3 regions of the Arthrobacter sp. NicSoilB8 genome follow, and region 3 is predicted to be linked to each of the others. Evidence: riboswitches for the same ligand, from Rfam matches in the RefSeq annotation. Region 3 holds a riboswitch; each other region holds the start of a gene.
What was found. Region 3 has a riboswitch for S-adenosylmethionine ahead of LDO15_RS15155 (aminotransferase class V-fold PLP-dependent enzyme). Riboswitches for the same ligand answer to the same signal wherever they lie in the genome.

Region 1: another riboswitch for S-adenosylmethionine. It lies ahead of LDO15_RS20775 (DUF1737 domain-containing protein); the one in region 3 lies ahead of LDO15_RS15155 (aminotransferase class V-fold PLP-dependent enzyme).
Region 2: another riboswitch for S-adenosylmethionine. It lies ahead of LDO15_RS06550 (homoserine O-acetyltransferase); the one in region 3 lies ahead of LDO15_RS15155 (aminotransferase class V-fold PLP-dependent enzyme).

The regions. Positions count from the first base shown of each region.
Region 1 is NZ_AP024655.1:4,587,300-4,596,939, forward strand. Features, by position in the region: gene pabB (aminodeoxychorismate synthase component I) at 1-375, shown strand, start outside; gene cls (cardiolipin synthase) at 415-1,887, opposite strand; gene LDO15_RS20765 (aminodeoxychorismate lyase) at 1,985-2,953, shown strand; gene LDO15_RS20770 (hypothetical protein) at 3,025-3,984, opposite strand; SAM riboswitch class IV at 4,353-4,467, shown strand; gene LDO15_RS20775 (DUF1737 domain-containing protein) at 4,504-4,815, shown strand; gene LDO15_RS20780 (rhodanese-like domain-containing protein) at 4,812-5,231, shown strand; gene LDO15_RS20785 (O-succinylhomoserine sulfhydrylase) at 5,232-6,440, shown strand; gene LDO15_RS20790 (glutamate--cysteine ligase) at 6,524-7,699, opposite strand; gene LDO15_RS20795 (UDP-N-acetylglucosamine 1-carboxyvinyltransferase) at 7,821-9,344, opposite strand; gene LDO15_RS20800 (energy-coupling factor transporter transmembrane component T) at 9,462-9,640, opposite strand, start outside.
Region 2 is NZ_AP024655.1:1,469,845-1,479,484, forward strand. Features, by position in the region: gene LDO15_RS06525 (phenylacetate--CoA ligase family protein) at 1-383, shown strand, start outside; gene LDO15_RS06530 (histidine phosphatase family protein) at 394-1,074, opposite strand; gene LDO15_RS06535 (type II CAAX endopeptidase family protein) at 1,184-1,951, shown strand; gene LDO15_RS06540 (VOC family protein) at 2,175-2,813, opposite strand; SAM riboswitch class IV at 2,994-3,109, shown strand; gene LDO15_RS06545 (bifunctional o-acetylhomoserine/o-acetylserine sulfhydrylase) at 3,171-4,487, shown strand; SAM riboswitch class IV at 4,599-4,714, shown strand; gene LDO15_RS06550 (homoserine O-acetyltransferase) at 4,726-5,991, shown strand; gene LDO15_RS06555 (MFS transporter) at 6,159-7,538, shown strand; gene LDO15_RS06560 (LysR family transcriptional regulator) at 7,657-8,556, opposite strand; gene mmsB (3-hydroxyisobutyrate dehydrogenase) at 8,798-9,640, shown strand, end outside.
Region 3 is NZ_AP024655.1:3,357,425-3,367,064, forward strand. Features, by position in the region: gene aroA (3-phosphoshikimate 1-carboxyvinyltransferase) at 1-942, shown strand, start outside; gene LDO15_RS15145 (ribosome small subunit-dependent GTPase A) at 926-2,041, shown strand; gene hisN (histidinol-phosphatase) at 2,120-2,932, shown strand; SAM riboswitch class IV at 3,117-3,230, shown strand; gene LDO15_RS15155 (aminotransferase class V-fold PLP-dependent enzyme) at 3,265-4,704, shown strand; gene LDO15_RS15160 (class I SAM-dependent methyltransferase) at 4,911-5,723, shown strand; gene LDO15_RS15165 (Nramp family divalent metal transporter) at 5,951-7,162, shown strand; gene LDO15_RS15170 (metal-dependent transcriptional regulator) at 7,179-7,895, shown strand; gene LDO15_RS15175 (CrcB family protein) at 7,908-8,357, shown strand; gene LDO15_RS15180 (CrcB family protein) at 8,357-8,725, shown strand; gene LDO15_RS15185 (hypothetical protein) at 8,816-9,187, shown strand; gene LDO15_RS23390 (hypothetical protein) at 9,235-9,369, shown strand.

The sequences.
Region 1 (9,640 bases), 1.2 Mb from region 3:
ATGGTGAGCACCATCGACGCCCGGCTGCGGCCCGGGACGCCGCGCGCTGAGGCAGTCGCCGCCTGCTTCCCCGCCGGCTCGATGACCGGCGCCCCGAAGGTCAGCACCATGGCGATCCTGGACCGGCTGGAGGCGGCACCGCGGGGCGTATACTCCGGGGCGATCGGCTATTTCTCCCTGAACGGCTCCGCCGACCTTGCCGTGGCGATCCGGACCCTGGTGACGAGGATGCTCGGCGACGGTACCGCGGAACTAAGCCTCGGCGTCGGCGGGGCCGTCACCGCCGACTCGACCCCGCAGGAGGAGTACGAGGAAATCCGGACCAAAGCGTTCGGCGTCCTCTCGGCGCTCGGAACCGCATTCCCGCAGGGCTGAGTAGCCTCACGGCTGTCGGCGTGCTGCCTGCCGCCACGGCTACTGCAGCGTCGCCGAGAGACGCGCGACGTTGTCCACGTATTTGACGCCCATCGGACGTTTCATCCAGTCCTCGAGCGTCAATTCGCGCGAAATGCCCCGGTAGGTGTCCTCCACGGCGCTGATCCGCCGCACGATGTCCTCCCCCAGGAGCATCACCGAGACCTCAAGGTTCAGCGAGAAGGAGCGCATGTCCATGTTGCTGGAACCCAGCACGGCAACCTCGTCGTCGATCGTGAAGTGCTTGGCGTGCAGCACGAACGGGGCCTTGTAGAGGTAGATCCGCACCCCGGCTTCAAGCAGCGCCTCGTAGTAGGACTGCTGGGCGTGGTGGACCAGGAACTGGTCGCCCTTTTCCGAGACGAAGAGTTCGACGTCCACTCCGCGCTGCGCCGCCGTCGTCACCGCATACAGCAGCGAGTCATCCGGGACGAAGTACGGGCTGCAGATTGAGATCTTGCGCTGCGCCGAGTAAATCAGCGTGTTGAAGAGCCGCAGGTTGTTTTCGGTGATGAAGCCGGGGCCGCTGGGCACCACCTGGGCGGTGATGTTCCCGGCGTGAAGTTCGGGCCGGTGCGCGAGCTGTTCCTCGATGGACTCGTCGGTCTCACTGAGCCAGTCGGTGGCGAAGACGACATTGAGCGTGGTGACGATCGGCCCGCGAAGGCAGGCCATCAGTTCGACCCATTCGCGGCCGATCTTGCGGTGCCGCGGGTTGTTGTAGGAGGGCTCGATCAGGTTCTGCGATCCGGTAAAGGCGATCTCGCCGTCGATCACCATGATCTTGCGGTGGTTGCGCAGGTCCGGCCTGCGCCACTGCCCCTGCAGCGGGTTGAGCGGCAGCATGGGCCGCCAGCGGATCTTGCTGGCGTTGAGCCGGGCGATCAGCCTGCGGTAGCCCTTGATGCGAAGCGTGCCGAGGTGATCGAAGAGGACACGGACCTCGACGCCACGCTCGGCGGCTTCTTCCATCGCGGTCAGCAGATCGTCCGTGACGTGGTCCGAGCTCATGATGTAGAACTCGGCGTTGACGAAGGACTTTGCGCCGCGGACCGCCTCTGTCATCGCCTTGATGGAGTCTGGGTAGCCGGGCAGGAGCTCCACCTGGTTGCCGTCCACCATCGGCAGCGAGCCCAGCGTCTTGTTCAGTTCCGCGGCGGACGCCACCCATTCGGGTCCGGCGTAGCCGCTTTCCAGCATCGCCAGTTCCGAGGTCCCGGCGCGCACCCGGGTGTTCACCGCGTCCTGCTGCGCGCGGCGCTTGCGGGAGAGCCGGAAGTTGCCGAACAGCAGGAACAAGGCCAGGCCGATGGTGGGGACAATGAAGATGCCCAGCAGCCAGGCCATCGCGGTGGTGGGGCGCCGGTTTCCGGGGATGATGCCCAGTGCCAGCACGCGGATGGCGGAGTCGATCACGGTCAGGATCAGAATTGCCCAGGACGGTAAAGTTTCCGCCAGCGGAAATGGCCACAGCACAGGCGAACCCCTCAAAGTACAAGGCCCGCGGAACAGTTCCGGAACGGGCAACGTGCAAATCCTATCCCGGGACCTCCGAGACTAAGCTGTAGCCATGACCACTCCTGCCCCTGTTCCTGCGCCCGCGACCGTTCTGGTCTTCCTGGACCCGGCGTTCGACGGCGGCCGCGTTGCGGACGCGTCGAAGCCGCAGCTGATGGCCACGGACCTGGGCGCCACCCGCGGCGACGGCGTTTTTGAATCACTGCTGGCTGTGGGCGGCCGGCCGCGCAAGATCCAGGCGCACCTGACCCGGCTGGCCGGCTCCGCCCGCCTGCTGGAGCTGGACATTCCCGCCGAGGACGTCTGGCGCCGGGCCGTGGATACCGCCATCAGCGAGTACCGGCGCCAGGATCCTGCCGTGGCCGCGGCCGGCGGCACGGCCCGGGACGAGGTCGTGGTGAAGCTGCTCGTCACCCGCGGGCCGGAGGGCGCCGCCGCCCCCACCTGCTGGGTCCAGGCCTCCGCCCCCGCGGCCGCGGGCCGCCGCCAGCGCGAGACCGGAATCGACGTCATCCTGCTGGACCGCGGTTACGACAGCGAAGTCGGCGAGCGCGCCCCCTGGCTGCTGCTCGGCGCCAAGACCCTCTCCTACGCCGTGAACATGGCCGCGCTGCGCTACGCGCACCAGCATGGCGCCGACGACGTCATCTTCACGTCCGCGGACGGCCGGGTTCTGGAGGGGCCGACGTCGACCGTTCTGCTGGCGCACCTGGAAACCGTGGACGACGGTGCCGGCGGCGTCCGCACGATCCGGCGGCTCATCACGCCGCAGCTGGACAGCGGCATCCTGCCGGGCACCTCGCAGGGCGCCCTGTTCACCGCCGCCAAGGCGGCCGGCTGGGAGCTGGGCTATGGGCCGCTGGAGCCGAAAGACCTGCTGGATGCCGACGCCGTCTGGCTGATCTCCAGCATCCGGCTCCTGGCGCCCGTGAACCACATCGACGGCCAGGAAATCGGCACCCCGGAACTGCGCCGGCAGCTCACGGCCGAACTCAACGCCCTCTTCGCCACCATCGAATAGCAACGCGGGGTCACTTACGGCCCGTCCCGCCGCCCGACACGGGCCGTAAGTGACCCCGCGTTGGCGTTTGCTCAGCCCAGGGCATCCGCGGGAACTGCAGGGCACCGCCGGAAGGATGCCGGGTTGAACGCCGGGAGCATGAAGGTTGCCAGCACGGCATCGAGCAGTTCCGGTGCCCAGGTGCTGTTCTCGCCCAGAGTCGCGCAGACGCCCAGCACCACGGGGGTTCCGTCGGCGCGGCGGCGGATCTGGACCTGGACCGGCCCGGTCAGCCCCAGCGTGCGGACGGCGGCCAGGCCGAGCTTGCGCACATCCCTGGCCTCGGCCGCCGGAACCCTGCGGCTGACTTCGTCGCTGCCGGCACGTCCGTACGGGGTCTTCGTCTTCTCCAGGACCACGGCCACGGGCGCCATCGCGTTGCGGGCCGGGGTGCCGAACACCAGGGCCACGTAATCGGCGCCCGGGATGAACTCCTGGACCAGCTGACCGGCCGCCATGTTCTGCCAGCATACGGACGCGGTCCCGGCCAGCAGGTGGACAGCACGGGAGCCTTTGAAGACCCGCTGTTTGACCACGACGGGGCCGTTGAGGGCGGCGAGGGATGCCGGCGCGGCGGCGAGGTCGCCCGGTACCGCGAAGCGGGGCACCGGAATGCCCGCTGCCTGCAACGCCCAGGCCGTGAACAGGCGGTCGTTGGCGAGGGCCACCGCGGCGGGGTCGCCAACGATGATCCGCACGTCCTGGGCGAATCCGGCGCGGGCCGCGGCCAGGACCGGAAGTTCCGCGGTGAGGGTCGGAATGATGACGTTGATGGCTTCCCCGTCCACCAGCCGGCGAAGGTCCAGGACCATGTCCGGGTCCGTCGCCGGCAGGAGCCTGACCGCCGCCGCAGCGGGGCCGTCGTCGGCCTGACGGGTGTCGGCGCGGGCGTCGGAGCCGAGACAGGGGATGCCGCGGGCGGCGAGCTGGGCCGCGACGGCGCGGCCGGCGGCGCTTGCGATCCCGGTAACCAGTACACGCGGGCCCATCATTGCTCCATTCCGCCGTCACCTGCCGGGCCGCGGTTGCGGCTCCGGCCGTTTCCCGGCCGCCGATTCACAGACAATTTGACAGATGAAAAGCTTGATCGCCGTCACTTTCGTTCACAGACATCGTGATGCGCAGACAACGTGATGCATGAACTATGCGACACCGGCCGACGCATCGGTCCGGTCTCCCCAGTACACGGCGCAATGTCCCGGCGCGCACGAGTGGGCAGTACCCGAAACTGGAACCCGGCACTACTCGCCTCTCCGTCGCCTGCACCGCGCTCCCTCTGACCCCGGCCGTGGGGGTCCGGTTACGGAACATGACGACGGCGGCGGTGCGGGCCGGCGTCGTAGGTGTTACGTTTTTGGGGAGTAATGAGAACCGGTGCCAAGCCCTGACTGGCCGGTCGGCAACCCTCCCTTTCGCGGCGGGGTGCCTCAGGTGAATACTCGGCATATCGACCATTCGAGCTGCAAGCGTGAAAGAGGAGATCCGTCGTGCCCGACCCGTCCACCCCCGCTATACCCGACACAGCAGCCGCCCCCGGCACAGCCCCCGGTACGGCATCCGCCGGCGAGGAGAAGCTGGCCTACCGCCTGTTCACCGGCGCCGATGACCGCGCCTTCTGCGAGCGTGTGTCGACCGCCCTGGCCGAGGGCTATGTCCTGCACGGAAGCCCCGCCGCCACGTTCAACGGCAGCACGGTGATCGTGGCGCAGGCACTGGTCCTGCCGGCCGCGATTGCGAGCGCGGACGCCGCCGTGGCCAACGCCGTTGACGAGCTCGACACCGACGAGTTCGGCGCCGACCAGGCATTCGAGGGCCACGCATGAGCTACGCCGGAGACCTCAGCCCGCAGGAAGCGTGGGACAAGCTCGAAGCCGGAGCCATCCTGGTGGACGTCCGGACCGAGGGCGAATGGGCCCACATCGGCGTCCCGGACACTGCGCCGGCAGGCGGCAGCCGAAACGATCCGCTCTTCATCCAGTGGACCCTCGCCGGCGGCGTGCCGAACCCGCACTTCGTGGAACAGCTACAACAGCAGGCACCGGAGACCGCCGCCGTCGAACTTGTGTTCCTGTGCCGCTCCGGCGCCCGGTCGATCGCCGCAGCGACGGCCGCGACGGCCGCCGGCTACACCTCCTACAACGTCCTTGAGGGCTTCGAAGGCGAGACTGACCGGCTTGGCGAACGTACCGTCAACGGCTGGAAGAACCGCGGCCTGCCCACCAACCTCGGAAAGATTTAAGTGACTTTCAATCCCGACGCCGCCGGCTGGTCCGCCGACACCCAGGCCGTCCGTGGCGGCCTTGACCGCACCGGCTTCCAAGAAACCACCGAGCCGATCTTCCTCAACTCGGGCTTCGTCTACGAGTCCGCTGCCGCCGCCGAGCGCGCCTTCACCGGGGAGGACGAGCGCTTCGTCTACTCCCGCTACGGCAACCCGTCGGTCGCGACCTTCCAGGAGCGGCTCCGGCTGCTCGAGGGCACCGAGGCGTGTTTTGCGACCGCGTCGGGCATGTCCGCCGTCTTCACCGCCCTGGGCGCGCTGCTGGCGGCCGGCGACCGGGTCGTCGCCGCCCGCTCGCTCTTCGGCTCGTGCTTCGTGATCCTCAACGAGATCCTGCCGCGCTGGGGCGTCGAGACCGTCTTCGTCGACGGCCCGGACCTGGATCAGTGGCGGTCCGCGCTCTCGGAGCCGACGACGGCGGTCTTCTTCGAGTCGCCGTCGAACCCGATGCAGGAAATCGTGGACATCGCCGCCGTCAGCGAACTGGCGCATGCGGCAGGCGCCACAGTGGTGGTCGACAACGTCTTCGCCACCCCGCTCCTGCAGCGCTGCGGCGACCTCGGCGCGGACGTGATCGTCTACTCCGGCACCAAGCACATCGACGGCCAGGGACGCGTGCTCGGCGGCGCGATTCTGGGCACCAAGGAATTCATCGACGGGCCCGTCAAGCAGCTCATGCGGCACACCGGGCCTTCGCTCTCCGCCTTCAACGCCTGGGTCCTGACCAAGGGCCTGGAGACCATGGCCCTGCGCGTCAACCATTCCTCCGCCTCCGCCCTGCGGCTGGCCGAATGGCTCGAGGGACAGCCAGCGGTCAGCTGGGTAAAGTACCCGCTGCTGCCCTCCCACCCGCAGCACGAACTCGCGGTGAAGCAGATGAAGGCCGGCGGAACCGTGCTGACGCTGGAGCTGTCGCCCTCCCCCGGGCGCACCGCCAAGGAGGCCGCCTTCGCGCTCCTGGACGCGCTGCGCATCATCGACATCTCCAACAACCTTGGCGATTCGAAGTCCCTCATCACGCACCCTGCCACCACGACGCACCGCGCCATGGGCCCGGAAGGCCGTGCGGCGATCGGGCTCAGCGACGGCGTGGTGCGGCTTTCGGTGGGCCTGGAGGACGTCGAGGACCTAATCCGCGACCTCGGCCAGGCGCTCAAGCAGGTCTAGGGCCGATCCCCGCCGCGAGATCGCAGTTCGCGGCAGTTTGCCCGCATGACATTGCCGCGAACTGCTGCCTCGGCGGGCTCCGCTCAGCCCCTGCGGGCCCTGCCCAGGGACGATCCTTCGCCGGCGGCGGTCCCCTGCGTCGTGACTTCGACGGCCCGTTCGACGACGGCGGCCAGGCCGCCGTCCCGGAACGGCCCCCGCTGCAGCTGCGAGCCTGTGCCCTCTGCCAGGATCCTGTCGACACCCTCGCGCACCAGCTCCAGCTCGCCCTGTTCCTCCAGTACGGGGGCCACGAAGTCCACGAGCGCCCTGACCACCTCGGCGGCCGGGGCGGGGGTGAAGGTTCCGAAGTCCAGCAGCTCCCCGCGCAGTCCGCAGTTGCTGGCCTGCCAGGCGGCCATCCGCAGCAGCAGCGTGGGCACCGGGGCGGGGTCGACGCCGTCGTTCCATTCCCGCGACGCCGATTCGACCAGGGCGCGCACGATCACGGCGATCAGCGCCGCGTCCTCGGACCGCAGGCAGACATCGGCGACCCTGACCTCCACGGTGGGGTGCTGGCGGCACAGCCGCGCATCGAAATAGATCATCCCCTCATCCAGCAGGACGCCGCTTTCCACCAACCGGGTCACCACCCGCCGGTAGATCGGCAGGCTGCCGAAGATCATCGTGGGGCCCGAGCCAGGCCAGCGGTTCCATGCCTGGGTGCGGTAGCTTTCGAATCCGGTCTCCGCGCCGTTCCAGTACGGGGAATTTGCGCTGAGGGCGATCAGCACGGCCAGCTTGTCGCGGATCCGGTCCATCACGGCCACGCCTTCCTCCGGGGTCTCCACGAAGGTGTGGACATGCAGGCCGCAGGTCAGCTGGTTCCGGACTGTGAGCCCGAAGCGTTCCTGCATGGTCATATACCGCTGCTTCGGCGTCAGGTGGGTGGCGGCGCCTTGGGGCGAGGTCGCCAGCGCGGCAACCCGTCCGCCGTGCGCCCGGGCGGCGCGGTCCGCGAGTGCCCGGCCCTGCCGCAGCTGCCGGAGCAGCTCCGGGTAGTCCAGGCACGGCCGCGTCTGGGTCTCGATCTGTTCGAGCTTGAGTTCGTAGCTGAAGTCGGCGCCGCCTTCGTGGACCGGCTGCTGTCCCGCGAGAACCCGGGCGGCGGCCTGATTCGGCGGCACCAGGCTGGGCAGCATGAGGTCGGCGAGGGCAAGCAGCATCCCCGATTCGGGGTCCACTATCAGCAGTTCTTCCTCCACGCCGAAGGTGCGCATGAATCTATTGTGCGTCAGGATCCGCCGAAACGCCCTACACCAACGCGGGGTCACTCCGCGCCCATGCCGCCCCTCCGGACGGGCGCGATCTGACCCCGCGTTGCTTGGGATCAGTCTGGGATCAGTCCTGGAAGTACTCGATTTTCGCGCCGATGGTGTTAAGCCGCTCCGCCAGGTCCTCGTAGCCGCGCTCAATGACATAGATGTTCCGCAGCTCCGAGACGCCTCGGGCCGCCAGCATGGCCAGCAGCAGGCAGGCGGCGGGGCGGAGGGCCGGCGGGCAGCCCACCTCGGCGGCACGCCACTTGGTGGGCCCGTTGACGTAGATCCGGTGCGGGTCGAGCAGCTGCACCTGGGCACCCAGTTTGTTCAGCTCGGTCAGGTAGATGGCCCGGTTCTCGTACACCCAGTCGTGGATCATGGTCTGGCCGTGGGCGTTGGCGGCAATCACCGCGAAGAACGGCAGGTTGTCGATGTTCAGGCCGGGGAAGGGCATCGGGTGGATCTTGTCCTCCGGTGCCCCCAGCTCCGAGGGCCTGGTGGTGACGTCCACCAGGCGTGTGCGGCCGTTGCGGGCAAAATACTCCCCGGAGACCTCGAGCCGCTGTCCCATCTGCTCCAGCGTGGCGAGTTCAATTTCCATGAACTCGATCGGGACCCGGCGGATGGTGACTTCCGAGTTCGTCACGATGCCGGCGGTGATGAGGCTCATCGCCTCGATCGGGTCCTCGGACGGGAAGTATTCGATGTCGACGTCGATTGACGGGCGGCCGGTGATCTTCAGGGTGGTGGTGCCGACGCCCGCGATGTCCACGCCGAGCATCTGCAGGTAGAAGCAGAGGTCCTGCACCATGTAGTTGGGGCTGGCGTTGCGGATGATGGTGGTGCCGCGCCGGTGGGCCGCGGCCATGATGGCGTTCTCCGTGACGGTGTCGCCGCGTTCGCTGAGCACGAAGGAGCGGTCGTGCCCGTCCGACGGCGGCGCCTGGACAGCGTAGAACCCGGACTTCGCCTCCACGCTCAGGCCGAACTGGCGCAGCGCCTGCATGTGCGGCTGGACCGTGCGGGTACCGAGGTCGCAGCCGCCGGCGTAGGGCAGCCGGTAGGTGTCGGCCTCGTCCAGCAGCGGGCCCAGGAGCATGATGACGCTGCGGGTCCGGCGCGCGGCCTCCACATCCGTGGAAGCCAGGTCCAGGACGGCCGGGCGGCGGATCTGGAGGTCGTTCGCGTTGAGCCAGGTGCATTCGACGCCGATGCTGGTCAGCACCTCCACGATCCGGTTGACTTCCTCGATCCTGGCCAGCCGGCGCAGCGTAGTGGTGCCGCGGTTGATGAGGCTGGCGCACAACAGCGCGACGCCGGCGTTCTTGCTGCTGTTGACGTCCACGGCGCCGGAGAGCGTCCGGCCGCCCTCGACCCGGAGGTGGGTCATCTGGGGCCGGCCCACTTTGACGATGCTGTGCCCGACGATCGTCTCCAGCCGCTGGATCATCTTCAGGCTCAGGTTCTGCTTGCCCTGTTCCATCCGGGCGATGGCGCTCTGGCTGGTGCCCAGCTCGGCGGCGAGTTGTCCCTGGGTCCAGCCCTTCGCCCCGCGCGCTTCGCGGAGCAGGAGGCCTACGTGTTCAGCAGTCGGTTGAGTCATGCCCCGAAAATATCACGGATGATTTATTAACCCCGGGCATTCCCGCCGGAATGCCGTTAATGTCACAGGGATACCCGCATCATGCGATAAACGGCGTAGCCACCGTGGCGGGCCCGGCTACTGGCGTGCGAGGAAGACGAGATTCCAGGTGCCCGCGCCCAGGGCTGCGGCCGCGGCGGCTGCCGCGATGCCAAGCCCGCCCAGCAGCACCCAGACATCGAGTCCGCTGAACGTGGACGGCCTGGCCCAGGTCCGCGTCGCGCCGCCGAACCCGCGGGCCTCCATGGTCACTGCGA
Region 2 (9,640 bases), 1.9 Mb from region 3:
CCAAGGCCGGTCCGTGCGAATGCGGCAACCCGCTGCCCGCCATCCGGGTCGCCGGCCGCCGTGACGACGTTCTCCGGCTCCTCGCCGCCGACGGGACCGCGGTCCTGATTCTTCCGCTCGCCATCGGGTCCGTCGTCGACGATACGCCCGGATTGCACCGCAGCCAGCTGGTTCAGACGGGACCGGCAACCATCCGCCTCCGGCTCGAACCGGAACCCGGCGCCGATGCCGGGGCGGTGTGGCGCACGGCCTCCGCGAGGCTGTCGGAGTACCTCGCCGGGCTGGAACTGGGGAACGTCGACGTCGTCCGCGCGGCCGAGCCGCCGGAACAGAGCGGCACGAGCGGGAAGTTCCGGCAGGTGATCGCCCGGGTTCCGGACTGAAACTCAGCAGCTAGAAAAACATCGGCGGCGCGTCGAGGACGGTTTCGTCCACGCGCCTCTTTTCCCACTGCGTGAACGGCTTGTCGAGCTCGTACTTGCCGCGCGCGGTGCGCAGCAGGGTGCGGACCTCGGCGTTCTCCGGGTTGTTCAAGGACTCGAAGTACTCCACTGACCAGTGGAACCAGCGCATGCAGAACAGCCGCATGGTCAGCCCGTGGGTCACGAACAGCGCGTTCGGCGCATAGCCGGGCTTGGACCAGTGCCGGTGCAGGGTTTCCATGAATGAGGAAATCCGGTCGTACACGTCGGAGCCGGACTCGCCCTCGCGGAAGCGGTAGAAGAAGTGCCCGTAGGCGTTGCGGAGCTCCTTCTGGTCCTCGATGTCACCGGCGATCTGGAAGTTGGCCCAGTCCTGCTCCCGCAGCCGCGGCTCCTCGATCACCCGCTCCACGAGCGGACCGAGGTTGAGCGCTTCAAGGGTCTGGTAGGCGCGCAGGTACGGGGAGACATAGACGCACACCGGGCGGCCGTCGAGCTGGCGCCGGACCTCGTCTCCGGCCGCCGTCGCCTGCTCCAGGCCCAGCGGGGTCAGCGGAATCCGGTAGTCCGGAACACGGTTGTAGATCGAGGTATCGGCATTGGCGGCGGACTGGCCGTGCCGGATCATGATGATTTTCCGGGGCGCACTCATAATCCCCAAGCATAGGGCTCCCGAAAGCCGGTGCCACCGGCGGGACCGGCATGGCCGGCGCCAGCCAAAGGACCAGCAAACTCTCGGCAACTGCAGGCAAGATAGGAGCATGCTGGTTCCCTCCCGCCGTCGGCTGCGGTTCGAAATGTTGATTGTCCTGGGTCTGTCGCTCGGACAGTCCGCGGTCTACTCCGTGGTGCAGCTGATGGACAAGATGACCCGGGCCCCGCTGGCCCAGGGGACGTCAACCCTGAACCGGTCGCAGAGCCCGCGGGAATATTTCGACCTCACCTACCAGCTCCTGGACATCGTCTTCGCACTGGTGCCGGTGGCCCTGGTGATCTACTTCCTCACCGAACACTGGCCGGCCGGGGAGCGCGGGACCTCGGCGTTCCGAAAGCTAGGCTTCGATTTCGCCCGGCCCGGCAAGGACCTCCTGCAGGGGCTGGGGCTGGCCGCGGCCATCGGCATTCCGTCCCTGGGGCTCTACGCCGCCGGCCGGGCCATGGGAATCACGACGACGATCATCCCCAGCGCGCTGGACGCGTACTGGTGGACCGTGCCGGTCCTGGTCCTGTCCGCGATCCGCCACGGGATCGTCGAGGAAGTGATTGTGGTGGGCTACCTGCTGGACCGGCTCGGGAAGCTCGGCTGGAGCACTCCGGCGGCGATCGCCGCCAGCGCCCTGCTCCGCGGCAGCTACCACCTGTACCAGGGGTTCGGCCCGTTCATCGGCAATGCCGTGATGGGCGTTGTCTTCGCCCTCGTCTACACCCGGACCAAGCGCGTGATGCCGCTCGTGATCGCCCACGCCATCCTGGACACCGTCGCGTTCGTGGGGTTCAGCCTGTTCGGCAAGGCCGTGGGCCTGGGCTGAGCCGCCCACAAAGCAACGCGGGGTCACTTGCGGCCCGTCCGGAGCGCCTGGACGGGCCGCAAGTGACCCCGCGTTGCTTGTTGGGCCCGGAGAGCCGGTGACCCGGGCTTTGAAAAGATCCGGGCTTTGAAAGATCCGGGCTTTAAAAAGATATCGGCCGCCATCTAAGGGTGACATCGTTGGCACCCTTAGATGGCGGCCGAAGTGTGGGGCAGGTGGAGCGTTAGATCGTGACTGCCCCGGAGGCGGTCTCGAAGGTGACGGAGAGGATGCCGGGCGTGCCGTGCGGCGCGATCCAGTTGACCGCGACGTCCTCCAGCGGCTTCTCCACCGGTTCGCCCAGCCATTCCGTCACGCGCTCTGCCGAACCGGCAATGGTCAGCGCGGACATCTTGACATCGCTCGCGTAGGCGTTGGAGGGGTGAAGCTCCGGGTTGCCCTCCCACTTGAGCATGTAGGGCACTTGGGGGTCGGCGATAAGGCCGAGGATGCCGATCTGCTTCCAGACCAGCTCGCGGCCGTCGGGGAACTTCCTGTTGCCGTTCACGGCCGAGCGGCCGAGACGCTCCTCGAACGGGGCGAGGTCGTCCACTTCGACGCACCAGCCCATCCAGCCGCCGCCGGCTTCGGAGCGGGCCCGGACTGCCTGTCCGAAGGGCGCCTTGTCCGACGCCGGGTGGTTCAGTACCTCTACGACTTCCAGGTACTTGTGTCCCGCGAGCGGGATAATCATGTTGCGTGTCCCGAAACGGGGGTGCACTCCACCCTTCACGGCTTCGACGCCGAGGGCAGACGCAATACGTTCAGTGGTGGCTGCCAAGCCATCGTGTTCACAGGCGTAAGAGACGTGATCCATGCGCATGCCATCATCTTGGCACTTTGTGATGCGGCTCTCAGCTTAGGCTTGCCTTACCGTCATAGGATGTCATGGCCGCGCCTTCCGCGGCGTTCCGGACGGCGCCATCACCGCACACGGGCCCGTCCGCTTCATGTTCGTCACAAAGCTATCCAGCGGCCTGCCGCCATTCCTACACTGAATCAAGGTCATGAGTGCCAGCGCACAGCCCCGGCTTGCTGGCCGGCAACCCTCGTATCGCGGTGGGGTGCCCCGGGTGAAGACCCGGCCGTCCGGCGCCCGCCGGAGGGCAAGCGCGGCGCCTGTGCCGGTCCGGGCCGATGGCCCTGGACGGTGCTGTGCCCGGTCCCTTGAGGAGCATCAATGTCCACTGCCTGGTCCTTCGAAACCCGCCAGATCCATGCCGGCCAGGAGGCGGACTCCGCCACCGGCGCGCGGTCCCTCCCGATCTACCAGACGACGTCGTTCGTGTTCCCCAGCGCCGAGAGCGCCGCGAACCGCTTCGCGCTCGCCGAGCTCGCCCCCATCTACACCCGGATCGGCAACCCCACCCAGGACGCCGTGGAGCAGCGCGTGGCCAGCCTTGAAGGCGGCCTCGCGGCCCTGCTGCTAAGCTCCGGCCAGGCCGCCGAAACCTTCGCGATCCTCAACGTCGCCGAAGCCGGGGACCACGTGGTGGCCAGCCCCAGCCTCTACGGCGGAACCTACAACCTGCTCGCCCACACGCTGAAGAAGTTCGGCATCTCCGTGACCTTCGTTGCGGACCCGGACAACCTGGACCACTGGCGGGACGCCGTCCAGCCCAACACCAAGCTGTTCTTCGGAGAAGTGGTCTCCAACCCCCGCCAGGACGTGCTCGACATCGAGGGCATCTCCAAGGTCGCCCATGAGGCCGGCGTTCCCCTGATCGTGGACAACACCCTGTCCACCCCCTACCTCATCCGTCCCATCGAGTGGGGCGCGGACATCGTGGTTCACTCCGCCACCAAGTACCTCGGCGGCCACGGCGCGGCGATCGCCGGGGTGATCGTGGATTCGGGCAACTTCGACTTCGGCAAGGACCCCGGGCGGTTCCCCGGCTTCAACACCCCGGATCCCACCTACAACGGCCTGGTCTACGCCCGCGACCTCGGTGCGGACGGCGCCCTGGGGGCCAACCTCGCCTACATCCTCAAGGCCCGCGTCCAGCTCCTGCGCGACCTCGGCTCGGCGGTGTCCCCGTTCAACGCCTTCCTCATCGCCCAGGGCATTGAGACACTCAGCCTGCGCGTCGAGCGGCACGTGGCCAACGCCACCAAGGTGGCGCAATGGCTGGAGGCCAGGGACGACGTCGAATCGGTCGCCTACGCCGGGCTGCCGTCCAGCCCGTGGTACGAGCGCGGGCGCAAGTACGGGCCCAAGGGGACCGGCGCCGTCGTCGCGTTCAATATCGCCGGGGGAGCCGAGGCCGGCAAGCGGTTCGTCGATGCCCTCGAACTGCACTCGCACGTCGCGAACATCGGCGACGTCCGATCCCTGGTGATCCACCCGGCGTCGACCACCCACAGCCAGCTCTCGGCCGAGCAGCAGGCCGTGGCGGGCGTGACCCCGGGGCTGGTGCGGCTCTCGGTCGGCCTGGAACACATTGACGACATCCTCGCGGACCTCGACGCCGGATTCCGCGCGGCCAAGAGCGACTAGGTGTGCCGACGGCGCCGGCACTGTCCGTGAAAGGGGAGTGCCGGCGCCCGGCTGTCACATGGAAGTCACAATCTTCGTCATTTCCGCACCCTGTTTCGTACACTCGTACAAGGTCATGAGTGCCAGCGACAGCCCCGGCTTGCTGGCCGGCAACCCTCCTTTTGCGGCGGGGTGCCCCGGGTGAAGACCTGGCCTGCCGGTCAGCTGACGGCAGGCAAGCGCGAAGTTAGGTCCTCACATGACGATTGCCGTCACCCGCAGCGGTGAACCCGAAACCAAACAAGCCCGAAATTCCGGTACCGCCGGCAGCACTCCTGCCGGAAGTGCCCCGGGCAGCACTCCTGCCGGCAGTGCCCCGGGCGGTGCGTCCGCCGGAAGTGCCCCGGGCGGTGCGTCCGCCGGCATTGCGTCCCGCGTGCCGGACGGGACAGTCCAGCACGTCCGGATCGGTGACCTGCAGCTCGAATCCGGGGTCCCGCTGCCGGATGTCGTCCTCGCCTATGAGACGTGGGGAACCCTGAACGCGGATGCCTCCAACGCCGTCCTGATTGAACATGCCCTGACCGGGGACACCCATGTGACCCGCGGCGCCAGCGAGGAACCCGGCTGGTGGGAACAGCTGGCCGGACCCGGTGCTCCCGTGGACACGGACAAATACTTCGTCGTGTCGATCAACATCCTGGGCGGCTGCTACGGCTCCACGGGCCCTTCCACTCCGGCCCCCGACGGGCGCCCCTGGGGATCGCGCTTTCCGCTCGTCACGCTGCGGGACACCACCGCCGCCGAGGCGCGCCTGGCCGACGCCCTGGGCATCGGCAGCTGGTACGCGGTCGTGGGAGGCTCGCTCGGCGGCGCGCGCGCCCTGGAATGGGCCGTCACGTACCCGGGGCGGGTCCGGCGCTGCGCCGTGATTTCGGTCGGCGCCAGCAGCACCGCCGAACAGATCGCCTTTGCGCAGGCCCAGACCCTGGCCATCCGCCAGGACCCGCACTTCAACGGCGGCGACTACTACGGCGGCCCGGAACCCGAGGCCGGGCTGGCCCTGGCCCGCCGCATCGCGCACATCACCTACCGCTCCGCGGCCGAACTCGACGGCCGGTTCGGCCGCAACGCCCAGGAGTCCGAGGCGCCCCTGGAGGCAGGGTCGCTGGCCGGACGCGGCCGCTACCAGGTGGAAAGCTACCTCGACCACCAGGGCAACAAGCTGGTCCGGCGCTTCGATGCCAACAGCTACATCGCCATCACCGAGGCGCTCATGAGCCACGACGTCTGCCGCGGGCGCGGAAGCCTCCGCGAATCGCTGGCTCCGGCCACAGCTGAGTTCCTGGTGGCGGCCGTCGACTCGGACCGCCTGTACTTCCCGGCCCAGTCCCGGGCCCTGGCCGAGGCCCTGCCGGGCGGCGCCGACGTGCACATCATCGAGGCGCCGATCGGCCACGACGGCTTCCTGACCGAAATCGGCCAGCTTAGCGGCCAGCTTCGGGAGACCTTCTTCGGCCACTAGGCCCGGCCGCCGTGTGCGTTTTTGCAGATGCGCTCTGCACTAATGGCCGTTGAGGCCCAGGGCGGGAGCGTCCATACTCGTGGGGAATGACGCCGTGTGCCCTGCATCACAGGCGTCCTCAGCCCAATGGTCCACAGGGCGTCGATGGCGACGCCGAAGGAGTCTCGATGAGTACGGAAAACGCTGCAAGGCGCGCTGAAGAAACCGACGTCAAAACGTCCGGTCTCAAGAAGGTGGTGGCGGCCTCCATGGCCGGCACCGTGGTGGAATGGTACGAATTTTTCCTCTACGCATCCGCGGCCACACTGGTCTTCGGCAAGGCGTTCTTCCCCAATTCAGGCACGGAACTGGACGGCATCCTCGCGGCCTTCCTCACCTACGCCGTCGGCTTCATCGCCCGCCCGATCGGCGGAATCGTGTTCGGCCACTTCGGCGACAAATTCGGCCGCAAGCAGCTGCTCCAGCTCAGCATTATCCTGGTAGGCGTGTCCACCTTCCTGATGGGCTGCCTCCCCACGTTTGCGCAGATCGGCTACTGGGCCCCGGCGCTGCTGGTCTTCCTGCGCTTCGCCCAGGGCTTCGCCGTCGGCGGTGAATGGGGCGGCGCCGTCCTCCTGGTCGCCGAGCACAGCCCCAGCAAGTCCCGCGGCTTCTGGGCCAGCTGGCCGCAGTCTGCCGTCCCGCTCGGCAACCTCTTCGCCACCGCTGTGCTGTTCATCCTGTCCTCCGTGCTGTCCTCCGCGGACTTCCTCGGCTGGGGCTGGCGGGTCGCCTTCTGGCTCTCGGCAGTGATCGTCCTGATCGGCTACTACATCCGCACCAAGGTCCGCGACGCCCCGATCTTCCTGGAAGCACGCAAGGAGGTCGAAGCAGGCCACAAGGGCTACGGCGTTGCCGAGGTCTTCCGCCGCTACCCCCGCGGCGTGTTCACCGCGATGGGCCTGCGCTTCGCGGAAAACATCCTGTACTACCTCGTGGTCACGTTCTCGATCACCTACCTCAAGACGGTGGTCCACGCCGACACCTCCCGGATCCTGCTGCTCCTGCTGGTGGCGCACTTCATCCACTTCTCCGTGGTGCCCATGGTCGGCAGGCTCTCGGACAGGCTGGGCCGCAAGCCCGTCTACATGGCCGGCGCCGTTCTCGGTGCGACCTGGGGCTTCTTCGCCTTCCCGATGATGGACACCGGAAACGATCTCATCATCCTCGCCGCGGTCATCATCGGGCTGCTCTTCCACGCCCTGATGTACGCCGGTCAGCCGGCCATCATGGCGGAGATGTTCCCGACCCGCATGCGGTACTCCGGTGTTTCCCTCGGCTACCAGGTGACCTCGATCGTGGCCGGTTCGCTCGCGCCGATCATCGCCGTCGCGCTCCTGGGCCAGTTCAAGTCGTCCGTCCCGGTGGCCATCTACCTCCTGATCGCCTGCGCGATCACCGCCGTCGCCGTCTTCTTCCTCAAGGAGACCCGCGGCGTCTCGCTGCACGACGTCGACGCCGCCGATGCCCGGGGCACCGCGGACCTCCTCGCCGCCGGCAAACGGTAGTCCGCCGGTAAACGGCATCCCCGCCGGAAGGGGAAACCCGCCGGGGAAACCCTTTGCGGGGCAGGCTGCCCGGATCCGCGCACTGCGCGGACCCGGGCAACCTGGGTTAACCCGCGGATCAGCCGGACAGCACGTCCTGGCGGTCCCGGATTTCCTGGCGGATCGCCTCCAGTACGGCACGGACCGGGGCCGAGCGCAGCGCCTCGGGCCGGGCCACCGCCCAGATGGGGAGCTGGCGCTGGAAGTCGTCGGGCAGAACGGGCACGAAGCCGGGCCTGCCCGCCACGAGGAAGTTCGGGAGCAGACCGATCCCGCCGCCCCGCCGGACCGCCTCCAGCTGGGCGAAGACGCTGGTGGCCTGGAAGCTGGACCGCGGCACCGGCAGCTGCGTGGAGCGGTGGCCCAGCTCGGCCACCTGGAGCGCCGACTCGACGTAGGAGACAAAGCCGTGCTGCCGGACGTCGTCGAGCGTTGCCGGAAGCCCGTGCTCCTGCGCATACGCGGGACTGGCGTAGAGCCTGAGGAAGTAGTTGCTCAGGAAGATGGCCTGGGCATTTGCGGTCTCCATGGTGCCCACCACCACCTCAAGGTCCACGCCGGAGCGGTTTTGGCTCACCTTGCGGGTGGCGCTGAGCAGCTCCACGTTGAGCAACGGACTGGCCCGCTGGAGCCGCACGAGGGCGGGCGCGAGGAACTCGCTGCCGAAGCCGTCCGGGGTGCTGATGCGGACCAGGCCGGAGACCACGTCGCCGGAGCGGGCGATGCTGCTGGACAGGGCGCCCAAAGTGCCCTCGATGGCCTCGGCCGCGGCGACGGCCCGGCTGCCGAGCTCGGTCAGCTCCCAGCCGTGCGGGCTGCGTTCCAGCGTCCGGCCGCCAAGCTGCTTGTCCAGTGCCAGGACCCGGCGGGAGATGATGGTGTGGGTCGTGCCGAGCGTCTCCGCGACCGCGTTGAACCGGCCCAGCCGCGCCACCGTCAGCAGGATGAGCAGGTCATCGGGGCTCGGAAGCCGACGCAGGTCCACCATGGCCCTCCTTTGTGAGTGTTTGCGGTCAACGGACACGGAGGAATACGGGTCCGGCGGCCGCCGGTGTGCATTTGTGCACATGCCCTCTGTGATTTTTTACCTTGATTGCACTCTAACAGGGTGTGATTGTGGACACTGGGTTGCCGGGCTTTCGGCCCTCAGGCCGGAGCGGGCGGAGGCGCCCGGCAACCACCAAGAAGCACGGCAATCACCAAGCAAAGGAGCTTATGCCATGGCAGTTATCGCCTGGATCGGACTGGGAAACATGGGCGGGTCCATGTCGGTCAACCTCGCCAAGGCCGGACATGAGGTCCGCGGCTTCGACCTCAACGCCGGGGCCGTTGCCGCCGCCGGGGCCGGGGGAGTCACACCGGCCGGCAGCATCGCCGAGGCAGTCGGCGGCGCCGACGTCGTCTTCACCATGCTCCCCAAGGGCGACCACGCCCGGGCCGTATACCTGGGCGAGGCCGGGATCCTGGCACAAGCCGACACCCGGACGCTGCTGGTGGATTCCTCCACCATTGACATCGCCTCCGCCCAGGCCCTGCACGACGCCGCCGCTGCCGCCGGCTTCCGCTTCGTCGACGCGCCCGTCTCGGGCGGCATGAGCGGGGCAAAGGCCGCCACCCTGACCTTCATGATCGGCGGCGAGGCCGGCGCCGTCGCCGACGCCACCGAATACATCAGGCCGATGGCGGCGAACATCATCCCCACCGGCGGCGCCACCACCGGCCAGGCCGCCAAAATCTGCAACAACCTCATGCTCTTCATCAACCTCGCCTCCACGGCCGAGGGCGCGGTCCTTGCCGACCGTCTGGGCCTGGACAAGCAGGTCTTCTGGGACATCGCCTCGGTCTCCTCCGGGGACAGCTGGGCCCTCCGCACCTGGTATCCCGTGGCCGGCGTCGTGCCCACCGCGGCGTCGAACAACGGCTTCGCCCCGACCTTCACCACCGAACTCGCCAACAAGGACATCGGCCTGGCCATCAGCGCCGCCCGCGACACCGGCACCCCGCTGGCGCTGGGCGAGCACGTCCAGCAGCTCTTCCAGCGGCTCATCGATTCAGGCCAGTCC
Region 3 (9,640 bases):
ACCGGGCTGGGCGTGGCGGTCAGCGCGCCCGACGGCGGCCCGGCGTCGTCGCTGCCCTTCAGCGTGCACGGCACGGGCGAAGTCCGCGGCGGCCACCTCATCATCGACGCCAGCGCCTCGTCCCAGTTCGTCTCCGCCCTGCTGCTGGCCGGCGCCCGCTTCACCGAGGGACTCCACCTCGAGCACCGCAGCACCGAACACCCCGGCAAGCCCGTGCCGAGCCTGGACCACATCAACATGACAGTGGCCGTGCTGCGCGGCGTCGGTGTGGCGGTCGATGACTCGGTGCCGAACCACTGGGTTGTCTCCCCGGGCCCCATCCGCGCCTTCGACCAGCGGATCGAACAGGACCTCTCCAACGCCGGACCGTTCCTCGCGGCGGCCCTCGCCACCCGCGGCACCGTGCGGATCCCGAACTGGCCCGCCGGGACCACCCAGGTCGGCGATCTCTGGCGCGGCATCCTGACTGCCATGGGCGCAACTGTGACGCTCAACGGCGGCACCTTGACCGTGAGCGGCGGACCGGAGATCAAGGGCGGCGACTTCGACGAGACCAGCGAGCTCGCCCCCACCGTGGCGGCGCTCTGCGCCCTGGCCGCCGGCCCCTCGCGACTGAGCGGCATCGCGCACCTCCGGGGCCACGAAACGGACCGGCTCGCCGCCCTCGTCGCGGAAATCACCCGCCTCGGCGGCGACGCCGAAGAGACGGCCGACGGACTCATCATCCGCCCGGCCCGGCTGCACGGCGGCGTCGTGCACAGCTACGCCGACCACCGCATGGCCACCGCCGGCGCCATCCTCGGCCTTGCCGTGCCCGGCGTGGAAGTCGAGGATATCGGGACCACCGCCAAGACCATGCCCGATTTCCCGCAGCTCTGGGACGCCATGCTGGCCCAGGGAACCGCCGCAGACGAGGACACCGCCGGTGGCACGCAGCACTGACTCCTGGGACGAGTCCGACGTCCGGATCCGCCCCAACAAGAAGGGCACCCGGCCCCGCACCAAGGACCGGCCCAGCCACGACGACGCCGTCACCGGGCGCATCATCACCGTTGACCGCGGACGCTACACCGCCGTCGTCGGGGAAGGAACTGACGAGGAACGCAAGATCATCGCGGCGCGGGCCCGGGAACTGCGCCGCAATCCCGTGGTGGCCGGTGACTTCGTCTCCCTCGTCGGTGATGTCAGCGGCGAGCCGGACACCCTCGCGCGGCTGGTCAAGATCCAGGACCGCAAGACGCTGCTGCGCCGCAGCGCCGACGACACGGACCCGATCGAACGCGCCGTGGTGGCCAACGCAGACCAGCTCGTGGTCGTGGTCGCCGCGGCCAATCCGGAGCCCCGGACCGGTTTCATCGACCGAGCCCTGGTGGCGGCCTACGACGCCGGCATTGAGCCGCTGCTGCTGGTCACCAAGGCCGACGTCAAGGATCCCGCCGAACTGCTGTCCAATTACACGCACCTCGACTTCCCGGTCATCATCTCCAAGACGGCAGACTCTGCCGCGTCCGGCATCGACGCCCGCTCCGACGACGGGCTCTCGGCCCGGCTGGACAAGGACGCCGTGTCCCAGCTGCGCGGCTACCTCGACGGGAAGGTCACGGTCATGCTGGGCCACTCCGGCGTCGGCAAGTCCACCATGGTCAACGCCCTGACCGGGGCCGAGCGTGCCACGGGCGGCGTCAATGCCGTGACCGGCCGCGGCCGCCACACCTCCTCCTCCGCGCTGGCGCTCAAGGTCAACGACTCCCCGGCCGGAAGCTGGATCATCGACACCCCCGGCATTCGCTCCTTTGGCCTGGCCCACGTGGATCCGGACCGGATCCTCCGTTCGTTCCCCGATCTGGAACCGGGCACCGACGATTGCGAACGCGGCTGCAAACACGACGCCACCGCCGTCAACTGCGGCGTGGACGCCTGGGTCGCGGCCGGGCACGCGGGAGCCTCCGGACCCGCCCGCCTTGCGTCCCTGCGCCGGCTCCTGGGCACCGACCCGCGGCAGGAAGCACAGGAAACGAAAGAACTGGGTACCGTGTCCTAGGCGGTGCCGCTCCCCCGGCCCGCGGCGCAGCGCCGCGGCCTCCCGGCAGGCGGCCCGCTTTGCCGGTAGTTTGGAACCATGAGCCAAACCGCTTCGAGCTACAACGATGACCTGCGCCTTGCCCATGTACTGGCAGATTCCGTCGATTCCCAGACCATGAGCCGCTTCAAGGCGCTGGACCTTCGGATTGAAACGAAGCCCGACCTCACCCCGGTCACCGATGCCGACAAGTCCGCCGAAGAGGCCATCCGCGGCCAGCTCTCCCGGTCCCGTCCCCGCGACGCCGTCCTGGGCGAGGAATTCGGCAGCTCGGGCCACGGCTCCCGCCGCTGGATCATCGACCCGATCGACGGCACCAAGAACTTTGTCCGCGGCGTCCCGGTCTGGGCCACCCTGATCGCCCTCGTCGATGAGGGCGAGCCGGTGGTCGGCGTCGTCAGCGCGCCGGCACTGGGCAAGCGCTGGTGGGCGGCCAAAGGGGCAGGTGCCTACACGGGCCGTTCGCTGGCGGCCGCCACGCGGCTGAAGGTGTCCAACGTGTCCAGGCTCGAGGACGCGTCGCTGTCCTATTCCAGCCTCGGCGGCTGGAAGGAACGCGGGAACCTGGACGAGTTCCTGGGCCTCACCGAAGAGGTGTGGCGCACCCGTGCCTATGGCGACTTCTGGTCGTACTGTCTCGTGGCCGAGGGGGCGGTGGACATCGCCTGCGAGCCCGAGCTGAACCTCTACGACATGGCCGCCCTCGTGCCGATCGTGACCGAGGCCGGCGGCCGCTTCACCTCGCTCGAGGGCGAGGACGGGCCCTTCGGCGGCAACGCCCTCGCCACCAACTCGATCCTCCACTCGGAAGTCCTCAAGCGGCTCAACCCCGGACTCGACGACCTCCTGTAGGCACAACCCGGCTTAGGCTTCAACCGAAATCCGGCGCCGGCCGAACAAACTGCGGCGGCGGCCCCCATCCCGGGGCCGCCGCCGTTCTTTGTTCGGCCAGTGCGGGTTTTGCGCGCGTAACAATTCCCTTCACATTCGGCGGCCGCCTTTTCCCCGGCGGCGCCGATGTCCTACGCTCGATGCAGGTCACGAGTGCCAGCGCTAAACCCCGGTTTGCTGGCCGGCAACCCTCCAGTCGCGGTGGGGTGCCCCGGGTGACGACCTGGCCGGTCCGGAACGGACCCGGCAAGCGCGGACTCCCACGATGTGGGGTCCTGGTCGAGTGAGGTCCCATGACTACTGCCGTTTTTCCCACTGCCCCCGAATTCCACACGCGGTTTGCCGCCGCGGCCCGTCCGTTGGCCGCCGTCACCGGGGCCGAAATCCAGGCCCCGCTGATCCACGGCGGCCACGCCCGCTACGCCAACCTCGACTACGGCGCCTCGGCCCCGGCCCTGTCAGTCGTCTCGGCCTACCTGAACGAAATCCTGCCGTACTACGCGAGCGTCCACCGCGGCGCCGGCTACGCGTCGCAGATCAGCACCTCGGTCTACGAGAACTCCCGCGACATCGTCCGGGACTTCGTGGGCGGCCGACCGGACGATGCGGTGATCTTTACCCGCAACACCACCGATTCCTTGAACCTGCTGGCCGGCTGCCTGCCGTTCCTCGACGGCCGGCCCGCCGGAGAGGTCCTCTACCTCGACATCGAACACCACGCCAACCTCCTGCCCTGGCAGAATGTCCCGCACCGCAGCGTCGTGGCCGCCGCCACCCTCGCGGCCACCGTGGACCGCCTCCGGGACGAGCTCGCCCGCGGCGGCGTAAGCCTCCTGGCCGTCACCGGCGCCTCCAACGTCACCGGGGAAATCCTGCCCATCGCCGCCCTCGCCGCACTGGCGCACGAGTACGGCGCCAGGATCGTCGTCGACGCCGCGCAGCTGGCCCCGCACCGGCGGATCAACATTGCCGCGGACGACGTCGACTACCTCGCGTTCTCGGGGCACAAGCTGTACGCCCCCTTCGGCGCCGGCGTGCTGGTGGGGCGGACGGACTGGCTCGACGCCGGCACCCCGCACCTCGCGGGCGGCGGGGCCGTCAAGGATGCCCGGCTCGACTCCGTCAGCTGGACCACCGGACCGGCCCGGCACGAGGGCGGCTCGCCGAACGTGCTGGGTGCGGCCGCCCTGGCCCGTGCCACCCAGGTGATCGCGGCCCTGGACACGGAACAGTGGTACGCCCACGAGGACGCCATCCGGTCCTTCCTGGTCGAGGGTCTCCAAGGCATCGAGGGCGTGACCGTACACCAGATCTTTGCCGATTCCGCTCCCGCTTCTTCCCCCGGAGGTGCCCCCGGAGACGATCAGCCGGGCACCGGCACCATCGGAGTCGTGAACTTTTCCGTGGAAGGCTACGACGCCGGGCTGGTGGCCGCCTACCTGTCGGCCGAGCACGGCATCGGCCTGCGCGACGGCCGCTTCTGCGCCCATCCGCTGCTCAAGCGGCTCGGCCTGCCCGCCGGCTCCCTGCGGGCCAGCTTCGGTCTCGGCTCCCGTCTGGAGGATGCCGAGCGGCTCCTGGCCGGGCTGCGTCAGCTGCGGCAAACGGGGCTCGGCTGGGACTACGTCGTGGACGCCGGACGCTGGGTTCCGGCCAACGACACCCGGATCTACCCGCACTGGGCACCGAACACCCCCGGCACTGCCGGCGCCGCGCCCTGCACAGTGGACTAGGACTGCGGACTAGGGCTGTGGACTATTTGGCGCCTGCGGACAGCGGACCGGGGCCCGCGGGCCAGGGACCGCGGGCCGGGGACCGCGGGCCAGGGACCGTCAACCACGGCAGAATCCTGGCGCGGTCCGGTGCGGTAAATTCGAAAGGTAACTGAACCCGTCAGGACCTTTCAGAAGGAGATCGCACGTTGCACAGCGTGCCCAAAATGCACACTCACCCCAAACTGCACAGCGACCCCAAAGCGAGCAGTGGCCCCAAACTGCACAGTGGCCCCAAACTGCAGAGCGAGCGGCGCCAGGAACTCGGACAAAGCTTCCAGGACGGCGGAGCACACTACGACCGCGTCCGCCCGGGCTATCCGCAGGAATCGGCCGACTGGCTGATCCCTGCGGGAGCGCGGGACGCCGCGGATATCGGCGCAGGCACCGGAAAGTTCACGGCACTCCTGTTCGCACGGGGATTGCACACGGTGGCCGTCGATCCCTCAGCCGACATGCTTGCGCAGCTGCGCCGGATGCTACCGGATGTTACCGCCGTCGAGGGCACCGCCGAGCACACGGGACTGGAGTCCGGGTCATTCGACCTCGTCACGGTTGCCCAGGCCTGGCACTGGTGCGACCCCCGCCTGGCCAGCGCCGAGATCGCCCGGATCCTGCGGCCGCACGGCGTGCTGGGCCTGATCTGGAATCAACTGGACACGGCGGTGCCCTGGGTTCACCGCCTCTCACGCATCATGCATGCCGGGGACGTCCACAAACCCCACTTCCGGCCTCCCGTGGGCCCCGAGTTCACCGGGTTGGAGGGCCACCTGACCCGGTGGGAGGATTCCGTCACCACCGCGGACATCCAGGAGCTGGCCAAGTCCCGCAGCTACTACCTGGCGGCGTCGGCGGCCACCCGGGACAAGGTCATGGCCAATCTCGACTGGTACCTTCACGAGCACTTGGGCCACGCCCCCGGCGATTCCCTCCGGCTTCCCTACCTCACCCAGACGTGGCGGGCCGTCCGGATTGCATGAGGCCTCCGTCGGAGCTATTGTTTCGGTATGCCTAATAATTAGTTGTAGGCATATGGAACTTTTTGTGGGCAATCAACTTTGACGCCGGCGGCTTCCTCCGTCGGTGACGATCATCGCGTCAACGCGGACGCGCAAAATCACGGGAGCTGGCAGTGCTGGACGTAAAGGGACACGAACAACAGCCGCCGGGCGCACGCACCTACAAGCATCCGGGTGCCCGCAGGGCGCTGATCGGCCTGTTGGGGCCGGCGTTTGTGGCGTCGATTGCCTATGTGGATCCTGGAAACGTGGCCGCCAACCTGACCGCCGGAGCCCAGTACGGGTACCTTCTGGTCTGGGTCCTCGTGGTGGCCAACGTCATGGCCGTGCTCGTCCAGTACCAGTCCGCCAAGCTCGGGATCGTCACCGGCAAGAGCCTTCCGGAGATCCTGGGCGAGCGGCTCAGGCCGTTCTGGCGCCGCGCCTTCTGGCTGCAGGCCGAAATCGTGGCGGCCGCCACGGACCTCGCCGAAGTGGTGGGCGGAGCAATCGCGCTGCACCTGCTGTTCGGCCTCCCCCTCCCTCTGGGTGCCGTGATCGTCGGCGCGGTCTCGATGCTCCTGCTCGCGGTGCAGGCACGGGAGAAGCAGCGTCCCTTCGAGTTCATCATCATGTTCCTGCTCGGCATCATCACCATCGGCTTCCTGGCCGGGTTGTTCATCAGCCCGCCCGATCCGGCGGCGGCCGTGGCCGGGCTCGTGCCCGGTTTCCAGGGTCCGGACACCGTCCTGCTGGCCGCCAGCATGCTCGGCGCCACGGTCATGCCGCACGCCATCTACGTCCACTCGGCCCTGTCCCGCGACCGGCACCGCCCGGACGAACACGTACATGTCCCCCCGTCCGCCGTTGCCCGGCTGGTCCGTGCCACCCGCTTCGACGTCGTGGCCGCGCTGGCCATCGCCGGAATCGTCAACATCGGCATGCTGCTGCTTGCCGCCTCGACGCTCGGCGGCGAAGAAGGAACGGACACCATCGAGGGCGCGCACGCGGCCATCACCGCCAACCTGGGCCCCATCGTGGGTGTGGTGTTCGCCGTCGGGCTCCTCGCGTCCGGCCTGGCATCCACCTCGGTGGGCTGCTATGCCGGCGGAACCATCATGCAGGGCCTGCTCAAGATCCGGATCCCCGTCATGGCCCGCCGCGTGGTCACCCTGATTCCGGCCGTGGTGCTGCTGGCGGTCGGCTTCGACCCCACCTGGGGCCTCATCCTGAGCCAGGTGGTCCTCAGTTTCGGGATCCCCTTTGTCCTCGTCCCGCTGGTGGTCCTGACCAGCAACAAGACCCTGATGGGCCGTTTTGCCGACGGCCTGTCACTGCGGATCGCGGCCATCATCAGCGTGATACTTGTGGTGGCGCTAAACCTGGTCCTGCTGTGGCTCACCTTCTCCGGGCGCGGCTGACGGTAGGCTTGGGCCTGTGAAGACCAGTACGCCCTCCTCCTCGATCGAGGACTACGTCAAGGTCATCTATTCCTTCACCGAGTGGCAGCAGAAGCCCATCACCTCCACGCAGCTGGCGCAGCGCCTGGGGGTCGCCAACTCCTCGGTGTCCGAAATGGTCCGCAAACTCAAGGACCAAGGCCTCGTAGACCACAAGCCCTATAGCGCCGTCACCCTCACCAGCGACGGTGTCCGGCTCGCCCTCTCCATGGTCCGGCGGCACCGGCTGCTCGAGACGTTCCTTGTCCAGGAGCTCGGGTACCGCTGGGACGAGGTCCACGACGAAGCCGAGCTCCTCGAGCACGCCGTCTCCGACACTTTCATCGAACGGATGGCGGCCAAGCTGGGTAACCCTTCACGCGACCCGCACGGCGACCCCATTCCGGCCGCTGACGGCTCCGTGCTCATGCCCTCCGCCCACCGCCTGAGCGAACTCGACGACGGCCACACCGGCCGGATCACCCGGATTAGCGATGAGAACCCGGAGCTCCTGCGTTATCTTGCCGCCGAGGACATTGATCTCGACGCCGAAGTGGAGGTTGTGGGCCGCAGGCCGTTCGGCGGCCCGCTCGTGGTGCGGATCGGTTCCGCCGCAGCGCCCCGCGAATTTGATTTTGCCGAGGAAGTCGCTTCATCCCTCTGGGTCCACAGCGATGCCGTGCACGCAGGCTGCAGTGTGGCGGCCCATGAGTGACAAGGGCGCTGAGTGAAGCGTGCGCTTGATGAGCGCCGGGCCGTGCCGCGCCCCGGCGTTCCGGGCTGGAAGGCCTGGGCCGCCGTCGCCGTCGGCGGGCTGATCGGAACGGAGCTGCGGTTCGGCGCCGGCCTCATGTTCCCCGAAAGTGCCGGCGCGGTGCCCTGGACCACGCTGGCCATCAATGTGGCCGGGAGTTTCGTCCTGGCCACCCTGACCACCATCTGGATCGCGCGGCCCAAGACGGCCTTCTGGCTGCGGGCCGGGATCGGTCCGGGCCTGCTAGGGTCATTCACCACCTTTTCGGCGCTCGTGATAGTCATTGACCAGCAGATCCGCGGCGGCCTCCATGCCACATGGCTGGCCTACCTCGGGCTCTCGCTCGTCCTGGGCCTGGGTGCCGCGGCCGCCGGCTGGAAAACCGGCAAGGCGATCGCGGACGCCGGCGGGGCTGCCCAATGATGACCGCCCTCCTGGTGGGAGTCTTCGGTGTGGCAGGCGCCCTCCTGCGGTTCGCCGTCGACTCCTTCTTCGCCCACCACCAGGGCACCCGTCCGCACTGGCCATGGGCAACGCTGGCAGTCAACGTCGCAGGATCGTTCATCATCGGACTGTCCGTGGGCCTGACCGGCCACCTGGAGCTGGGAGCCGACTGGCATGCCGGCGTCGCGACCGGACTGGCCGGCGGCCTGACAACTTTCAGCTCCTGGAGCACCGCAACGGTGCGCCTCGTCAGCGAGACACGATACCGGGCGGCAGCGCTAAACATAGGCGCAAATCTCGTCGCGGGCCTCGCCGCCGCGGGCCTCGGGCTCTTCCTCGCCGGCTGAGGACGTCAGCCGGCCGGCGGTGGTGTGTCGAGCCTTACACCGGGCCGTTCCAGTGGTTCCGGGCCGCCGTCGTTCCCGTATCGTTGAAGGATGGTTACCCGACGTGAAGCAGCCCAGATCCTCGACATCCCGCTGGAAATGGCGCACCGTCACGGCATCCCCTCCCGCCTGTCCGAGGCCGAGCTCGGCGAGCTGCTCGACAATCCCCCGGCGTGGCTGGTCCAGTCCAAGGCGAACCGGACAGGCAAAAGGCCCGTCTGGGTCCAGCTGACCTGCGCCGTCTGCGGATTTTCCGAAGCGGCCCGGCCCAAGAAATGGTGGCCGGACTTCACCTACGTCTGCTGTGCCCACCACGAGGCCCGGGACATCCCGGTGCTCGGGCCCGGGCTCGTGCGCAGCGTGTACGACGGCGTCGGCAGCCGTTTCGCGGGCATCGTGGACGCCGCGGTTCCCGAAGCGTAGCTTAGAAAGCGGGGCTATTCCGGGCCCCTGCCGTGAGGGAGAGCACCATGCCTGACAAGACGCCGCACCAGAGCGTGTCGAAGAAGTCGGTTAAAACGATCAAGGAAAAACGGGCCGAGAAAAAAGCGAAGCACATCGTTGATGCCCACACCGATCCAGTAGCACACATCAAAAAGCGCTGAAATGTCACGGGGCCGGAAGCCTTGCTTCCGGCCCCGCGTCGTGTTCCGTAGACGTGCCTCTGCTTTGCGTCTGCCGTGCGTCTGACGTGCCTCTGCCCGTGCGTCTGCCGGGCATTTGACATGCCTCTGCCCTGCATCTGTGCTGTTTTTTTGCTTGTTCTGCGGGGGTTTGGGCTCACCCTCAACGGATGATGCGGCTTCCCTGGTGTTGGCGCTTTAGTGGTGATGAGATCCTTGTGGCCGGGACCGTGGCTGCGGCCGCTGCTCCGCC